Regions from separate parts of the Mesorhizobium sp. M0276 genome, predicted to be linked through region 1. Evidence: predicted binding sites of a transcription regulator. Region 1 holds the regulator's gene; each other region holds the start of a gene.
The links. Region 1 encodes PhoB, which activates phosphate uptake and scavenging genes when phosphate is short. Its sites were predicted from a motif close to TGTCATNNANCTGTCAT; they were not measured.
Positions count from the first base shown of each region.

Region 2: NKJ01_RS31175 (HAD-IIA family hydrolase) is a predicted target of PhoB. The motif match lies at 2,044-2,060, and genes of this name have one in related genera.
Region 3: NKJ01_RS19940 (PhoX family protein) is a predicted target of PhoB. The motif match lies at 2,116-2,132, and genes of this name have one in related genera.
Region 4: NKJ01_RS16325 (DUF1045 domain-containing protein) is a predicted target of PhoB. The motif match lies at 1,480-1,496, and genes of this name have one in related genera.

Region 1 is NZ_JAMYSC010000009.1:45,952-50,093, reverse strand. Features, by position in the region: gene pstA (phosphate ABC transporter permease PstA) at 1-178, shown strand, start outside; gene pstB (phosphate ABC transporter ATP-binding protein PstB) at 175-978, shown strand; gene phoU (phosphate signaling complex protein PhoU) at 1,004-1,711, shown strand; gene phoB (phosphate regulon transcriptional regulator PhoB) at 1,731-2,420, shown strand; gene eglC (endo-1,3-1,4-beta-glycanase EglC) at 2,955-4,142, shown strand, end outside.
Region 2 is NZ_JAMYSC010000065.1:9,374-13,515, forward strand. Features, by position in the region: gene NKJ01_RS31165 (hypothetical protein) at 1-85, opposite strand, end outside; gene NKJ01_RS31170 (hypothetical protein) at 138-530, opposite strand; gene NKJ01_RS31175 (HAD-IIA family hydrolase) at 1,002-1,775, opposite strand; gene nadC (carboxylating nicotinate-nucleotide diphosphorylase) at 2,136-2,990, opposite strand; gene NKJ01_RS31185 (L-aspartate oxidase) at 2,990-4,142, opposite strand, start outside.
Region 3 is NZ_JAMYSC010000024.1:87,679-91,820, forward strand. Features, by position in the region: gene NKJ01_RS19925 (LuxR C-terminal-related transcriptional regulator) at 1-538, shown strand, start outside; gene NKJ01_RS19930 (hypothetical protein) at 614-1,105, opposite strand; gene NKJ01_RS19935 (hypothetical protein) at 1,423-1,905, opposite strand; gene NKJ01_RS19940 (PhoX family protein) at 2,201-4,142, shown strand, end outside.
Region 4 is NZ_JAMYSC010000018.1:70,874-75,015, reverse strand. Features, by position in the region: gene NKJ01_RS16330 (alpha-D-ribose 1-methylphosphonate 5-triphosphate diphosphatase) at 1-684, opposite strand, end outside; gene NKJ01_RS16325 (DUF1045 domain-containing protein) at 732-1,439, opposite strand; gene iolB (5-deoxy-glucuronate isomerase) at 1,593-2,405, opposite strand; gene NKJ01_RS16315 (hypothetical protein) at 2,411-2,623, opposite strand; gene iolE (myo-inosose-2 dehydratase) at 2,682-3,599, opposite strand; gene iolD (3D-(3,5/4)-trihydroxycyclohexane-1,2-dione acylhydrolase (decyclizing)) at 3,784-4,142, opposite strand, start outside.

The DNA of each region.
Region 1 (4,142 bases):
GTCGAGCAATCTCAACGCGCCGATGGCCAGCCTGCCTGTCACCATCTTCCAGTTCGCTCTCAGCCCCTACGAGGAATGGCAGCAACTGGCCTGGACCGGCGCACTCATCATCACATTGACGGTTCTTGCGCTCAGCATCGTTGCGCGCAGCCTGACCGGACGCAGAGAGGACAAATGAGCCAGATGTTGTCTCCAGACATGACGATCGCCGCCGAGGCCACCGCCAAGGCCAAGATCGAGGTCAAGAACCTCAACTTCTACTACGGCCAGTCGAAGGCGCTGAAGGACATTACGCTGTCCTTGCCGGAGCGCAGCGTCACCGCCTTCATCGGGCCTTCGGGCTGCGGGAAGTCGACGCTGCTGCGCGTCTTCAACCGCATCTACGAGCTCTATCCCAAGCAGACGGCCGAAGGTCAGGTGCTGCTCGACGGCCAGAACGTTCTCGACCGCTCGCAGGACCTCAACCTGCTGCGCACCAAGATCGGCATGGTGTTCCAGAAGCCGACGCCATTTCCGATGTCGATCTATGAAAACATCGCGTTCGGCATCAGGCTCTACGAGAAGCTGAGCAAGTCGGAGATGGACGGCCGCGTCGAGCAGGCGCTGAAGCGCGCGGCACTCTGGACCGAGGTCAAGGACAAGCTCGACGCCAGCGGCCTCAGCCTCTCCGGCGGCCAGCAGCAGCGGCTCTGCATCGCCCGCACCGTGGCGGTGAAGCCGGAAGTCATCCTGCTCGACGAGCCCGCCTCGGCGCTCGACCCGCTGTCGACCGCCAAGATCGAGGAACTGATCGACGAGTTGCAAGCCGACTACACGATCGTCATCGTCACCCACAACATGCAGCAGGCGGCGCGCGTATCGAAGCAGACGGCCTTCATGTATCTGGGCGAGCTGGTCGAGTTCGACCGCACCGAGAAGATCTTCACGTCGCCCCGCGAGAAGCGCACGCAGGACTACATCACCGGCCGCTTCGGCTGAGCTCAGGCATACGAGGAACAGGATCATGAGCGAACACACAGTCGCTTCTTTCGACGAGGATCTCGGTCAGATCAGCAAGCTCATCAGCGACATGGGCGATCTCGCCAGCTCGATGGTCGGCGGTGCGACCAAGGCGCTCTTGAATTCCGACAACGCCTTGGCACAGCGCGTCGTCTCCGATGATGCGATCATGGACGCGCGCCAGCGCGAGCTCGACGACCGCGCAATCACGCTGATCGCCAAGCGGCAGCCGATGGCCGATGATCTGCGCCATGTCGTCGGTTCTATCCGCATGGCCGGCGATCTCGAACGCATCGGCGACCTTGCCAAGAACATCGCCAAGCGTGTCGGCACTGTCGGCCTCAGCGTCACGCCGCGCGACCTTTCGCACTCGATCGATGGAATGGCACAACTGGTGCTGATCCAGGTGCAGGGCGTCATCGAGGAATATGCGGCGCGTGACGCCGCCGCGCTGGCGAAACTGCGTGCCGACGACGAACGCATCGACGTCAAATACACCTCCGTGTTCCGCGAGCTTCTCACCTATATGATGGAAGACCCGCGCAACATCACCGCGTGCACGCATCTTTTGTTCTGCGCCAAGAACCTCGAGCGCATCGGCGACCATGTCACCAACATCGCGGAAAATGCCTATTATGTTTTGACCGGCACGCAGCTGCCGGCCAATCGTCCGAAACAGGACGAGACGACAATGTCCGCGCCCGCGGCATGACGACAGGGGTAACCAGCCGATGATCGCGCCACGCATCATGGTGGTGGAGGACGAGGAGCCGCTAGGCGTGCTGCTCCGTTACAATCTGGAGTCCGAGGGCTATCAGGTCGAGGTCGTGACGCGCGGCGACGAGGCCGAGATCCGGCTGCAGGAGAACGTGCCTGACCTTCTGGTGCTCGACTGGATGGTACCGGCGGTCTCCGGCATCGAACTCTGCCGGCGCCTGCGAATGCGTCCCGAGACCGAGCGGCTGCCGATCATCATGCTGACCGCGCGCGGCGAGGAGAGCGATCGCGTGCGGGGCCTCTCGACCGGCGCCGACGATTATCTGGTAAAGCCGTTTTCGACACCGGAGTTCATGGCCAGGGTCAAGGCGCTGCTGCGCCGTGCCAAGCCGGAACTGCTGTCCAGCGTGCTGAAGGTCGGCGACATCGTGCTCGATCGAGAATCGCACCGGGTCTATCGCAAGAAGAGCGAGATCCGGCTCGGGCCGACCGAATTCCGCCTGCTCGAATTCATGATGCGCCATCCCGGCCGCGTGTTCTCGCGCAGCCAGCTGCTCGACAACGTCTGGGGCGAAACGATCTACATCGACGAACGCACGGTAGACGTGCATGTCGGGCGGCTGCGCAAAGCCGTCAACAACGGCCGCATGCCCGACGTCATCCGCACCATTCGGGGCGCAGGCTACGCGATCAGGGAAGACTAGCCGATAGATCGGAACCAAGGTTCAAATTCAATCAGCAGGTCGTCGCCAATGGCCACGCGATGGCAGACATTCAAGCAGGCGGCATCGAAGTCTAAACTGCCCTTCGCGGTCGCGGGCTCGCGCGTACCTTGACTGGCTGGCGATTGCCTTCCGATCTCCCAATTCGCTTTTCTGCCAGGCTGGCCGCAGGAAGCACGGCCCGTGACACTTTAGTTGGTCACATTGCTATCTTGCCCGCAGACCTCCGATCAAAGTCGCGCGCCTCAAGAAACAATTTGAACTAATATGGCTATGTGCCCGCTAGAGGATGTGGTTTCGCATAAATTCGCAATTTTATTAAAAATTGCATCCGACTAAGAGCGAGTTTCCCTCTTCTTTATTGATTGTATGTGCTCCGAATAGTCAATACGATCTTGGATCTGATGATGATTCCGCGGGAACGATCTCGTTCGTTGCAACGTTGCTTTGAAAGCGGTCGCCGGACGCTGCGCCGAATGATTTGACCAGGTCGGACACTAAGAGGAAGGATTTCTGATGAGCACGGTCTTAAACGCCAAAGGTATTCCTCTTCCCTACACCGGCGCGTCCAGTCATTGGTTCTCGGCAACCGGAGCCGGGGCCGAACTGCATGGCACTTCAGGCAACGACTCCTTCTGGGGAGACACCGGCGTCTATGTCACGATGTACGGTGGCGCCGGCGATGACTACTATCACCTCTATTCCACCAACAATAAGGCGGTCGAAGATCCCGGGGCCGGGATCGATACGATCGACACCTGGATGAGCTACAAGCTCCCCGACAATTTCGAGAACCTGGTCGTTACCGGCGCCAATCGATATGCGTTCGGAAATGCGTTGGACAACATCATCAAGGGCGGGTCGGGTCATCAGACGCTGGATGGCGGCAAGGGAAATGATGTCCTGATCGGCGGTGACGGCGCCGACACTTTCGCCATCTCCAAAGGAAATGGGAGCGATCTTATCTTCGATTTCGGTGCGACCGATGTGGTGCGCCTTAACGGCTATGACTTCACTTCGTTCGACGCCGTCCGTTCGCAGATGGTTCAGGTGGAATCGAACGTGATGCTGAACCTCGGATCTGACGAGATCCTGGTGTTCAAGAATACGACCATCGACAAGTTGCAGCCCACCCAGTTCGAACTGCCGATAGACAAGTCCGGAATGACGCTGTCCTTCTCCGACGAATTCAACACGCTGAGCCTTCGGGACGGGCAGGACGGCACGTGGAATTCCAATTTCTCGTGGGGCGCGCCGAACGGCAGCACATTGAGCAGCAATGGCGAGTTGCAATGGTATATCGACGCCAATTACGGGCCGACGAGTTCCGTCCACCCGTTCAGCGTTGAAAACGGCGTCCTCACCATCACCGCCGCGCAGGCGCCGGAGGACATCAAGCCTCTGATCAACAACTACGAATACACATCGGGGATACTGACGACCCACGACACCTTCGCGCAAACCTACGGCTATTTCGAAATGCGGGCGGACCTGCCCGAAACGGCCGGAGCCTGGCCGGCCTTCTGGCTGCTTCCGGAAGACGGATCGTGGCCGCCGGAGCTGGACGTCGTCGAAACGCGCGGTCAGGATCCGAACACGCTTTTCATGACAGCGCACACCAATGAGACGGGAGAGCACACGAAGGTTTCGTCCACCGTGAACGTTGCGGACACTGACGGTTTCCACACCTATGGCCTGCTCTGG
Region 2 (4,142 bases), on a different contig from region 1:
CCAACAGGCCGACGGCGACTGACAGAGTCGCCAGTGGTCCGATAGTCGCGGGGAAGGCAACCGGCATGAAGGAGAGCAGGGTCACGGCTGCGGCTAAGAGACCGAGGGGAACTACCGTTACCAACAAACGCACAACCCTAGCTCTTGCCATAAATATCGGGATGGCCAAATGAGCCGCACAGAACCCAAACACCAAGGCAGGCCGGCACCATGAACCACATCGTTTCCGGAGCGGATCGCCCAATGATAGCGCCCAGCGCGATCATCGGCATGTTGACGATGAAAGCGTCGACCACGCGGTGGGTCTGACCTCGCATACCGATCGCCGCGAGTTGCAGCAAAGCCGTGAGTACGACAGGTGCGAGAAAAGCGATCCATTGGAGCAGTGAACCCTCCGTCCGGGCGGCAACGACGACGTCCGTCAATTGTGGAGGGGACACCCAGTACAGGATGCCATAAACGGCACCCACAGCTATTGAGGGAAGCCGCAAAGCGATATTCGAAAAGGCCTTCGCATTTTCGACGTCCATCGTTTCCCCCAGCTCCGTGCCGCTTGAGAGCGAAGCCGGATCGTTCACAACAACCCCGCAGAGTCCTCCTGCGACAGCTTGTGCAAGAGCATTTGCAGTTCTTCGGCCCCGTTTCCGGGCGCTCTTAATCGTTTCCCGTCGGTACTGCGGTCAACGTCGAGCGATAGTCGTTGATGTTCGAGAAGAGCCCCTGGTTGCAGCACTAGAGAGCATATACAGGAAAAAGAGCAGGCGGGCGACGGCGGCGGGCCACCCTAATTCCGTCATCCGACGGCGAAGACAGTGGAACGCTTGCACTTATGAAGCGTCCCGTTTGGTGGTCGATAAGACGTCGCTTTTCAGCACCAAATCAGCAGGGCACCTTCCGCGTCGGCGAGACGTCTTGAGCGTGCCTATCTCCTATAGTAGTCGTGGCTGCATTCGTTTGCGACGTTGGTGGCGGCAGTCATCCCGCGCGGTCCCTTGGGAGTGTCATTCCATCATGACGACCTGGCCTAGATCGGCGAGGCGCTCGATGACGTGATCCGGTCTGAATGGAAACCGCTCCATGTCAGCCCGTGTGCTCACACCAGTAAGTACAAGCGCTGTCTTCAGGCCCGATTCCAATCCCGCGACCACGTCCGTATCCATCCTGTCCCCGACCAGAATCGTATCGACCGCACTAACTCCTAGCCGGTCAAGCGCGCTTCGCATCATGAATGGGTTCGGCTTGCCTACGAAATAGGGCTGACGGCCGGTGGCCTTTTCGATCAGGGCTGCGACCGCGCCGCAGGCCGGATGGAAGCCCCGCTCTGTCGGACCGGTGGCATCCGGATTGGTGGCGAGAAACCATGCGCCCTTTGCCACAAGCTCAGCACCGACGGCGATCTGCTCATAGTGGTACGAAGTGGTGTCGCCGAGGATCACGAAATCTGGGGCAAACTGCGTGATCCGGCAGCCGGCGCGCCGCAGGGCCTCGACTAGGCCGTGGTCGCCGATGACGTATGCGGATGATCCCGGCTTTTGCAACTCGACGAACCGCGCGGTAGCCAGTGCCGACGTGTAGATATGTTCAGGGGTTACGGGGAAGCCAACCGCTCTGAGACGCTCGGCATGATCGTCCGGCGTAAAGCGAGAGTTGTTAGTGAAGATTTGAAACGGCTTGCCGGTGGCGACCAGCGCAGCGACATAGTCGATCGAGCCTTCAATCGGTTGGCCGCCGCGGACTAGAACCCCGTCCATGTCGAGAAGGTGCGCTATGATCATCGTATTTCAACCATCGATGCCTTTGGGTGGATGCGCGGCTTGAGCATGTGCTGTCTCACGCGCGCGGTAAGTCGCAAGAGTGCCGGCAAAATACCCAATGAGAACGATGTGGGAAGGGCACCCAATCGCTCATGCGGTAATAGGACGTCGCAGCGTGAAAAAGGGCCGACATAGTACGGTCGCCGGGCCCACCGGCCCAGTCGTTGCGTGGATGCTTGCGCACATGCGTCGTGTGTCGGCGATAGACAGACCGCGATCGGTCAACTCCTGTCATCCAGCACTCTTGAAGGGTCTGTTCCACTGGCGACAGTGAATGGCGGGGTTGGAGGCCAGACGACTGCCGATACTCAGACCCGACGATCAAAGCTCACGGTAGTCGAGACCGATATCAAGGATCGGCGCGCTGTGGGTCAACCAGCCGATGGAGATAAGATCGACACCGGTCGCCGCGATGGCTGGGGCCGACGCTTCGGTGATCCTGCCCGACGCTTCGGTGATCGCCCGGCCGGCAACCATGGCCACCGCCTGGCGAAGCGCGTCGACCGACATGTTGTCGAGCAGGACGGCGTCGGGGGCGAGAGCCAGGACCTCTTCCAACTGGGTCAGCGTATCGACCTCAACTTCGATCTTGACGAGATGACCGACGCTGCTTCGCGCCCGCTCGATTGCGGTGCGAATGCTGCCGGCGATGGCGATGTGGTTGTCTTTGATCAGGATGGCATCGTCAAGGCCGAAGCGATGGTTGGAGCCGCCACCGGCGCGCACGGCATATTTTTCGACGGCTCGTAGACCGGGCGTCGTCTTGCGCGTGCAGACGATCTTTGCGCCATGGCCGCGGACCGCCGCGCCGACCGATGCCGTTGCCGTGGCGATGCCGCTCAAATGGCAGAGGAAATTGAGTGCCGTCCGCTCCGCCGTGAGTATGGCCCGGGCCGGACCGCTCACCGACGCGATGATTTCTCCTTGCGCAATTTCGCTGCCGTCCGCACGACGCACGGTCATTTCGACGTCAGGATCGATGAGCCGAAAGGCGAGCGTCGCCAGATCGAGCCCGGCGACAGTTCCGGCCTGGCGCGCTGTCAGCACGGTTGTCGTATGATGGTCCTTCGGTACAACGGCGTTCGACGTCAGGTCGCCGCCCCTGCCGAGATCTTCGAGAAGAGCTGCCCGCACCAGGGGTTCGAGCATGATTGCGGGGAGTGGCGACAGGTTCATCATGAGACGCTTTCCGGCGTTGGGGAGGACGCAAGTTCCCGCGCTGCGGCCACGGCCGTGTCGAGCGTGATTTGGGAGCGGCGGGCGCCGGCCGCATGATGCGGAAAGTCCGTCCGGAAATGGGCCCCGCGGCTTTCCCGCCGCTGCAAGGCGGCAATCGCGATCATCAGCCCGACGGCGGCGGAATCGGACGCCGTGTCGTGCCGCTGGAACAGCAGCAACAAGGCCCGCGCGGCCTCTTTTAGTCCTTCGCCATCACGCGTTACGCCGAGGGCATGTGACAGCAGAGGGCGCACAGGCCTTGGATCTGGCGGGGGCAGGTCAGAGGCCATCGCTGGCTTTCCACGGTGCTGAGGCGAAGCGGCTACACTCTCGGCAACCCAGCGCGCGCAAACAACGGCTTCGGTCAGCGAGTTGCTGGCAAGCCGGTTGGCGCCGTGCAGCCCGGTCGACGCGACTTCGCCGCAAGCCCAAAGTCCCTGAACCGATGTTCGCCCGGCCAGATCCACGGCGACACCACCCATGTGGTAATGCTGGGCCGGCCGGATGGGAATGAGGTCATGGGCCGGATCGATGCCGGCCTTGTTGCAGGCTGACGCGATCGTTGGAAACTGCTGCGCGAATGTCGCGCCTGGCTTTTTGCGCACGTCGAGGAAGACGCGATGGCCGTCGGCAAGATGTCTCCAGACCGCGCGCGCGACGATGTCGCGTGGTGCGAGTTCCGCACCTCGCACGCCGTGGAGGAAACGTCGGCCTGTCTCGTCGACGATCGTTGCGCCTTCGCCGCGAACCGCCTCGCTGATGAGCGGCATCGGACGGCCCGGCCCGTCAAGCGCGGTCGGATGGAACTGGATGAACTCCAGGTCGGCTAGGGTTGCGCCCGCGCGTGCTGCGAGCGCCAGGCCGTGTCCGCAACTGCCCAGCGGGTTGGTTGAGTCATGGAATAGCCCGCCGATTCCGCCGGTGGCGAGAATGACCCGTACGGTGGCGAGGAATACCGGACCTGTCGAACATCTCGCCAGCACGCCGGTGACCCTGCCGTCCTCCACCGCCAACCGGCGTGCTTCGATGTCCTCGACGACTGCAATTGTCGGCGTGGAGCGCACCGCGGCAACAAGCCCGCGCATGACTTCCCGTCCGCTGCCGTCACCT
Region 3 (4,142 bases), on a different contig from region 1:
GGATGCCGAACGCATCGTCTCGACCGTTCGGCCGGACATATTGCTGCTCGATATTTCGATGCCGGGCGGCGGCCTGGCCGCGGTTGCGGGGATCCTCGCCGGCCATCCCGCCCAGAAGATAGTCATGCTGACCGTTTCGGAGGCCAATGCCGATGTGACCATGGCCCTGAATGCAGGGGTGTGCGGCTATGTGCTCAAAGGCATCGGATCGCGCGCGCTTGCCGATATCCTGCGCAGCGTGGCGGCCGGCGAAAGCTATCTTTCGCCGACGCTCTCGGCTCGCCTGCTTTCGGATCTCCAGTCCCAGCATCCGACCAACGGCAATGCGGACCGGCTGCGGCAACTCACGGAACGGCAGACGGAAATTCTGCGGCTGGTGGCGGAGGGGCTAAGCAACAAGGAAGTCGCGTTGCGGCTGGAGCTGCAGGAGAAGACCGTCAAGCATCACATGACCGGGGTGCTGTCGAAACTCAATGTGCGCAACCGCACCGAAGCGGCTTTGATGATGCGTGAGCTGCGCGACCGCAACCAGTCTTAAACCCCCAAACGAGGTCACCTCCGCCGGGGGCGACGGAGGTGACGTGTGAGGCCGGCCGTTGCCTGTTGGTCGGCTTCACAAGGCCTTGAGACGGCCGACGTCGGCTGGTGTGGCCCGGCGGTCGATGATCGTGCGACCGAGCGCATCCTCCATCCTGAAACGACCGTTCTCGAGCTTTTCCGTTATGCCGTCGGGATGCCGGATCGTGATCTTGTTGCCTGTCACGTCGACCTCGTCGCCGGTCGTTGCATTGACATGGCTCGCGCTGTTGCCGTTCTTACCCTTGTTGGCACCCGACTTGCCGGCATTGCCACTGTTGCCATTCCCGCTGCTGCTGCTGCTGTTGCCGCCACTGCTACCGCTATTGCCGCCACCGCCATTTCCGCCACCGCCGTTTCCACCACCGCCGCCGTTGCCGCCACCGCCCTTGCCGGCCTGTGCGCTGGCGGCGTAAATCGCGGGAACGGAGCCGTGGAAGGCAATTTGATAGGGAGCGATGGTCAACGCCAGCGCAGCCGCGGATCTAAGTGCAAGCCGGCAACAAGGCGTTGTGAGCGATCTGTGCATCCTGATCTCCGTCGATTGAGCCCGGCGCGCCCACCTTCAACGTTGCAGTTGCAACCAACATCGCCGAAAGACGCGGTGCCCGGAAGCGACCTCCGACCGTTGCCGTTGTCACCCAGGACCTTTGCAAGCGCAAGATTGGACTAAAGTCCTAATCGCATGCTATATTAGTTTTGTATGAACGGCGCCGCGATCGCCATCGTCGAGCGGGATACTGGGTTTCCGTGATGCCTGACGACGGCAGACGCCGAACATCAAGTCACCTCCGCCGGGGGCGGCGGAGGTGACTGCGAAGCAGGCCCTTGCCTGGGTGGCCTGCCTCACAAAGCCTGAAGACGACTGTAATCGCGCGCCGTCGCTGCACGTTCGACGATCGTTCGGCCGAGCGCATCCTTCATCTCGAAACGGCCGTTCGCGATCTCTTCGGTGGTGCCATCGGGATGCTGTACTTCGATCTTGTTGCGATCCACGTCAACCTTGTCGCCAGTGGCCGCGTTGACGTGATGGCCGGCTCCGCCATCGTTTTGGCTTTTTCCGGTTCCGGAATTGTCGGTGGTGCCATGATCGTTGCTGGCGCCGTCGTCGCCGCCACCAGACCCGGAATTTCCGCTGTTTCCGCTGCCGCTTCCGCCGCTTCCACCAGCGCCACCATCATGTCCGCTATCCTTGGCGTGTGCGGCTGCGGCAATGAGGCCGGACGCGGAGCCGTTGAAGGCGAGTTGATAGGGGGCGACAGCCAGCGCCAATGCCGATGTCGCTCTCAGAGCCAGCCAACGAAAACGGGTGGGGGTCGATCCGCGCATCACGGACCCTCCTATACATCAGGCCGATGCCGGCTTTGGCAAGCGGCCGACTATTGCCGGCATAGTGGCCTTGGCATAGGGGGCCCACGACCAATGCCGCACCGACAGGGACCTTTGCTCGGCCTGACCAGGACTTTGGTCCCTCGCGTCGCTCGGTTGCGAAAAGGGTCGGCTGGCGGGTCGTGAAATCCGGTTGAAAGCGACTGGAGATGTCACGAAAATGTGATCGACCGGCTATAAGGGGTTAAACAGGCAACACGCTCAGCCATCGCCCAAAGCCAGAGGCAAGTCCCAAATGACCGAAAAACGCTCCCCCGACGCCCGATTCCGCACCAGCCTGCTCGAGGAAAACGACGGCCCCGCAACCAACCCTACGGACAACCGCACCATGGGCGAGATCATCGCCGCGCGGTTCTCGCGCCGTGGCTTCCTCAAAGGTTCACTGGCCGTCTCGGCCATCGCCGCAACCGTTAGTCCGCTGGCGCTGGTCAGTGCCGACGAGGCCCGGGCCGCAGAAGGCTCCGCCTTTGCGTTCGACGAGTTGGAGGCCGGCATCGACGACAAACACCATGTCGCGCCGGGCTACGATGCCGATGTGTTGTTGCGCTGGGGCGATCCGCTGTTTGCCGATTCGCCGGAGTTCGACCCGACGAAACAGTCGGCGCAGGCTCAGGCGAAACAGTTCGGCTACAACAACGACTATGTCGGCTATCTCCCGATCGACGGTTCGGCCGAACACGGCCTGCTGGTCGTCAACCACGAATACACCAACCCGCATCTGATGTTTCCGGGCGTCGTCAAGATCGTCGACAAGGACGGTAAGAAATCAGCCGAAGTCGCACCGCTCTCGAAGGAGCAGGTCGATGTCGAGATGGCTGCCCACGGCGGCACCATCGTCGAGATACGCAAGGTCTCGGGCAAATGGCAGGTAGTGCGCGACGGCAAGCTCAACCGTCGCATCACCTCCAGCACCGAAATGGCGCTGTCTGGTCCGGTCGCCGGCCACGATCGCGTCAAGACCAATGCAGACCCGTCCGGCACCAAGGTTTTCGGCACATTCAACAACTGCGCCGGCGGCGTTACCCCTTGGGGCACCTATGTGATGGCCGAGGAGAACATCCACGGCTATTTCTCCGGCGACCTGCCGGAGGGCCACAAGGAGGCCGCCAATTACAAGCGCCTTGGCATTCCCGAAGGCGCCTATGAATGGGCCGCCCATTACGATCGTTTCGACCTCGCCAAGGAGCCCAACGAGGCCAACCGCTTCGGCTGGATCGTAGAGGTCGACGTCAACGATCCGACCTCGACGCCGAGGAAGCGCACCGCCATGGGCCGCTTCAAGCACGAGGGCGCCGAATCAATCGTCGCCAAGGACGGTCGCGTTGTCTTCTATCTCGGCGACGACGAACGCTTCGACTATGTGTACAAATTCGTCACCAAGGCGGCGTTCAATCCCAACGACCATGCCGCCAACAAGGATCTGCTCGACGACGGTACGCTGCATGTCGCCAAGTTCGCCGAAGACGGTTCGATAGAATGGCTGCCGATCGTCTTCGGGAAGGCGCCGCTGACGACTGAGAACGGCTTCGCCAGCCAGGCCGATGTGCTGATCGAAACGCGCCGCGCCGCAGACCTGCTCGGCGCCACCAAGATGGACCGCCCCGAGGACATCCAGCCCAATGCCGTCAACGGCAAGGTCTATGTCATGCTGACCAACAATTCGAAGCGCAAGGCCGACCAGATCAATGCCGCCAATCCGCGCGCCGACAACGCCTTCGGCCACATCATCGAAATATCGGAAGATGACGGCGATTTCACCGCCATCAAAGGCAAGTGGGAAGTGCTGCTGAAATGCGGCGATCCCTCCGTCGCCGATGTCGGCGCCACCTTCTCGACGGCGACGACGGCCAATGGCTGGTTCGGCATGCCCGATAATTGCGCGGTCGATTCGGCTGGGCGCCTGTGGGTCGCCACCGACGGCCAGAGCCCGAAAACCACCGGCCGTACCGATGGCCTGTGGGCGGTCGACACTGAAGGCGCGGCGCGGGCGACCTCGAAACTGTTCTTCCGCGTGCCGATCGGCGCCGAAATGTGCGGCCCGCTGTTCGCGCCCGACGACCAGACCGCCTTTGTCGCCGTCCAGCATCCGGGCGACGGCGGCGAGGACTGGGAGCCGTTCGGCCGCCCGTCCTATTACGAGGACCTGTCGACGCGCTGGCCCGACTTCAAGCCCGACA
Region 4 (4,142 bases), on a different contig from region 1:
CTCGTGGCAGGCGGCGGCGATCACTGCCCGGTTCGGTACCGAATTGCGCGCCGATTCCGCCATGCGTTTTTCGCAGAACAGTTTGAAGTCGCGATCGGTCAGCTTGAGCTTGCGCTGGTAATAATAGGCATAGGTCTCGAGATTGACGAACTGGCGCTGGCCAGGCGCATGGTCCATCAGCGATGCCAGCTTCACCCGTTCGTCGCCGTCGAAATTGGCAAACGCCTTGAGGCAGTCCGGCGCCGAAACCTCGCAGCGCAGATGGATGAAATGGTCGGCCCGCAGACGGTCCTGCTGCACACTGTCCTCGATCGCATCGGCCAGCTTGCGGATATCGGCGGATGTCAGGTCGGCGTCCTCGTCCATGCCGACGCGCAAGGCGTCGAGCACGGTGGTGATGCCGGCGGTCGCCACTTGCGCGTCATGGGCGAGCACGGCGGCGATCGGATTCCAGCGCACCTTGGGCCGCGGCGCGTAGTGGCCTTCGAGATGGTCGGTGTGAAGCTCGACCAGCCCGGGAATGATGTAGTCGCCGCCCATATCCTCGCCGGCCATGCTCCCACTGGTTTGGCTGGTGCCGACGTCGATGCCGGCGATAAGGCCGTCGCGCAGCACCAGCGAACCCTCGACGATCTCGTCGGCAAGCACGATGCGGGCGTTGTGGAGAACAGTCTCGGCGGTCATTTCAGGCAGTCCTTGGTTATTCCGGCTGGGGTTATTCCGGCTGGGTGTCAGGCAGTTTTTCTGGCCGGGCGGCGCCCGAGCGCATGATGCGAAAGCACCATGAAAGGTGCGCCCGGTTCGGTTTCGACGAACAACGTCAGCGCATCCACCAGCAGCGGCTGTTGCAGCACCTGCGCAAACAGACTGTCGATTGCTGCGCGCAAACGAGGGCTTTCCTGTGGCCCCGCTCGGCCGGACAGCGTCATGTGGAAGCGAAAGGTCTCGAAGACATAGGGGTAGCCCCATTGGCAGAGATTGCGGAACTCGGCCGGCTTCAGCGAATCCGGGCTGCGCCGCTCGATTTCTGCCTCGGTCAACGGCGCACGAAACCGGTCGAAGCCGAGCACCACATCATCGGCGAAGCGGTTGAGCGCAGGCAGCGGGCCGTCCGGCACCAGTGCGAAGAAGCCATCGATCTGGCTGACGATGAGACGCGGGATGCTCACCGCCGGCGTCGCCTCGGCAAAATGGTCGAGTGCGGCGCGCAGCGAGGCTTCGGTTTCGCTGGCGGCCAGGCGGAAAGGGGCTTTCAGCGTGGCGTGAAAACCATAGCGGCGCGCCGAAGCTGTGTGGAAAGCAACCTCCGCCGCCGACAGGTCGGCCACCGCCTCGGCCGGCCTTGTCGCGCCGCCAAATGGGTCACGGCCAAGCCAGTTGGCGGCGATCCGCGCCAGTGGCTCGTCCTGCCGGGGGGTGAAATAGAGGGCGTAGCGCATTAGGAAGTCCTCGTCAGTCCCGTTGCCATAGGTGATTTCCATGACGGATTGACGAAGCTTTGAAGGGTTTTCGAAGGCAAATCGAGCCTTCCGGTCCTTAGCCGGCATTTTTTTCGGGTTGGACCAACAGCTTTACCCGGAAGAGACGATCGATCAGGCCTTCATCAGCCATTCGTGCTCAGGAGCATTGTGGAATTTCCACGTCCGCTTAGGCCCGGCCATCACGTTGAGATAGTAGAGGTCGTAGCCGTGGCAGGCGGCGCAGGGATGATAGCCCTTGGGCACCAGGACGACATCGCCATCCTCGATCGCCATCGCTTCATCGAGCGCGCGATGGCCGTTCTTGTCGGCGTCGGTGTAGACGCGCTGGAAGGCAAAGCCCTGCGGCGGGTTGAGCCGGTGATAATAGGTTTCCTCGAGATAGGATTCCTCAGGCAGATTGTCCTGGTCATGCTTGTGCGGCGGATAGCTCGACGTATGGCCGCCGGGCGTGATGACCTCGACCACCAGCAGCGAATCGGCCGGCTTGCCCTCCGGCAATATGTTGGTGACGTAGCGCGTGTTGGTGCCCTTGCCGCGCACCTCCTGGCCGAGATCGTCCGGTGCGATCACCCGCACCGGCAGACCGCCGCCAAGGCCCGGCGCCGAGCAGACCGCGAGTTCCAGCTCGGTATCCGCCGTCACCGACCAGTCGGAGCCTTGCGGAACGTAGACCGACCACGGCTTGCCCTCGAAGGGCGACATGCGCTCGCCAAGCAGGCCGAGATCCTTGCCGCCGCCTCTCGCGTTGCCCTTGCCGGTGACGAACACCAGGCAGACTTCGCGATCATCGGTTTTTCCGGAAGCGCTCTCGCCGGGCCGCAGCCGATGCAGGTCGAAACCGACATAGCTCCAGCTTGCGTTCTCCGGCGTCACATGGGCGACGCGGCCATGGCCCTTGTCGGCCTTCACCAGCAGCTTCGACATCCCTGTCACTCCTTCGGTTCGGCCTCGGCCTTGCCCTCGTCCGCGGGCTTGTAGAGGTAAAAAAACTGCCAGACGGCGTAGCCGGCGAAACCAAGCGCGATGACGCCCCAGAACGGCGTGCCGGTGGCGAACTCGATGATCGACCAGATGACGCAGACCGCGACGACGGCGACACGCCGCCACAAAGGCCGGAAGAAGGGGTGTTCGTAATCTTTCATCGGGCCAATCTACAGCAATCGGCTTCGCCGGGAACCCATCGCATCAGGCCTCCCTTGATCAGACATTTGGAAAGCCTTGCGTTTCGACCGTGTAGCCGGCGGCGGTCATGACGCGCATCAATTCCTTGTAGCCGACCTGCGCCATCCTGAGCGGCGGGTTCTTCTTCGGGTCCTGCTCGGCCTCGACCACGAACCAGCCCTCATAGCCATGGTCGGCAAAGCGCTGCACGATGGCGCCGAAATCGAGCGAGCCGTCGCCCGGTACCGTGAAGGCACCCAGCGCCACCGCGTCGAGGAAGGACTGTTTCGTGCGGTCGAGTTTCTCGATCACGCCCATGCGCACGTCCTTCACATGCACATGGCTGATGCGCTTGTGATGGTTGTCGATGGCGCGCAGCACGTCGCCGCCGGCGAATGCCAGATGGCCGGCATCGAGCAGCAATGGAATGCCATCGCCCGAATAGCGCATGAACGCGTCGAGCTCCGGCTCGGTCTCGACCACCGCCGCCATGTGGTGATGATAGGACAGCGGCATGCCTTGCTCGGCGCACCATTCGCCGAATTCGGTGAGGCGCTTCGCATAGGCCTTCATCTCGTCATCCGAAAGCTTCGGCTTGGTGGCCAGCGGCTTGGAGCGGTCGCCCTGGATCGAGCGGCCGACCTCGCCATAGACGATGCAAGGCGCGTTCACCGCCTTGAACAGGTCGATCATCGGCTGGATGCGATCCTTATTGTCGGCCATCCCCCCATCGACCAGCGTGCCGGAGAACCAGCCGCCGCACAGGGTCACGTCGGCTGCCTTGAGGATCGGCAGCATGACATCGGGGTCATTGGGAAAACGCCGGCCCATTTCCATGCCGGTGAAGCCGGCCGAACGCGATTGGCGCAAACACTCCTCCAGCGACACGTCATCGCTGAGTTCCGCAAGATCGTCGTTCCACCACGCAATGGGGGACATGCCCAGTTTGGCTTTCAAGTCGTGACTCCAGTTTCAGTTCGTATTCACTCTCCCCCTTGTGGGGGTCCGAAGGACGGGCGAGACCCGTGGCTCGCCCCGGCAAGTCGCTGCGAAGCAGCGGGTGGGTGCGGCGCCGGACTCCCACCCGGACCTTCGGTCCGACCTCCCCACAAGGCGGAGGTAGGGGCTTGGCCGCGTTACATCAATCGCCGATTGTCTGCATCTGCCGCTTCTCATCATAGGCTTTGCGCGCCGCGTTAACCTGCGGCCGCGCCGATACTTCCGGCACCGCCACATCCCACCAGTGACCGCCGGCATCGGTGGAAACCAGCGGGTCGGTGTCGATGACAAGCACCGTGGTGCGGTTGTTCTTCGTGGATTTTTCCAGAGCGTTTTCCAATCCGGCGATCGACGGCACCTTTTCGGCAATCGCCCCCATGCTCGCCGCATGCGCGGCGAAGTCGATATCGGGCAGGACTTCGTGACGCGCGTCCTTCAGGAGGTTGTTGAAGTTGGCGCTGCCGGTCGCCATCTGCAGCCGGTTGATGCAGCCATAGCCCC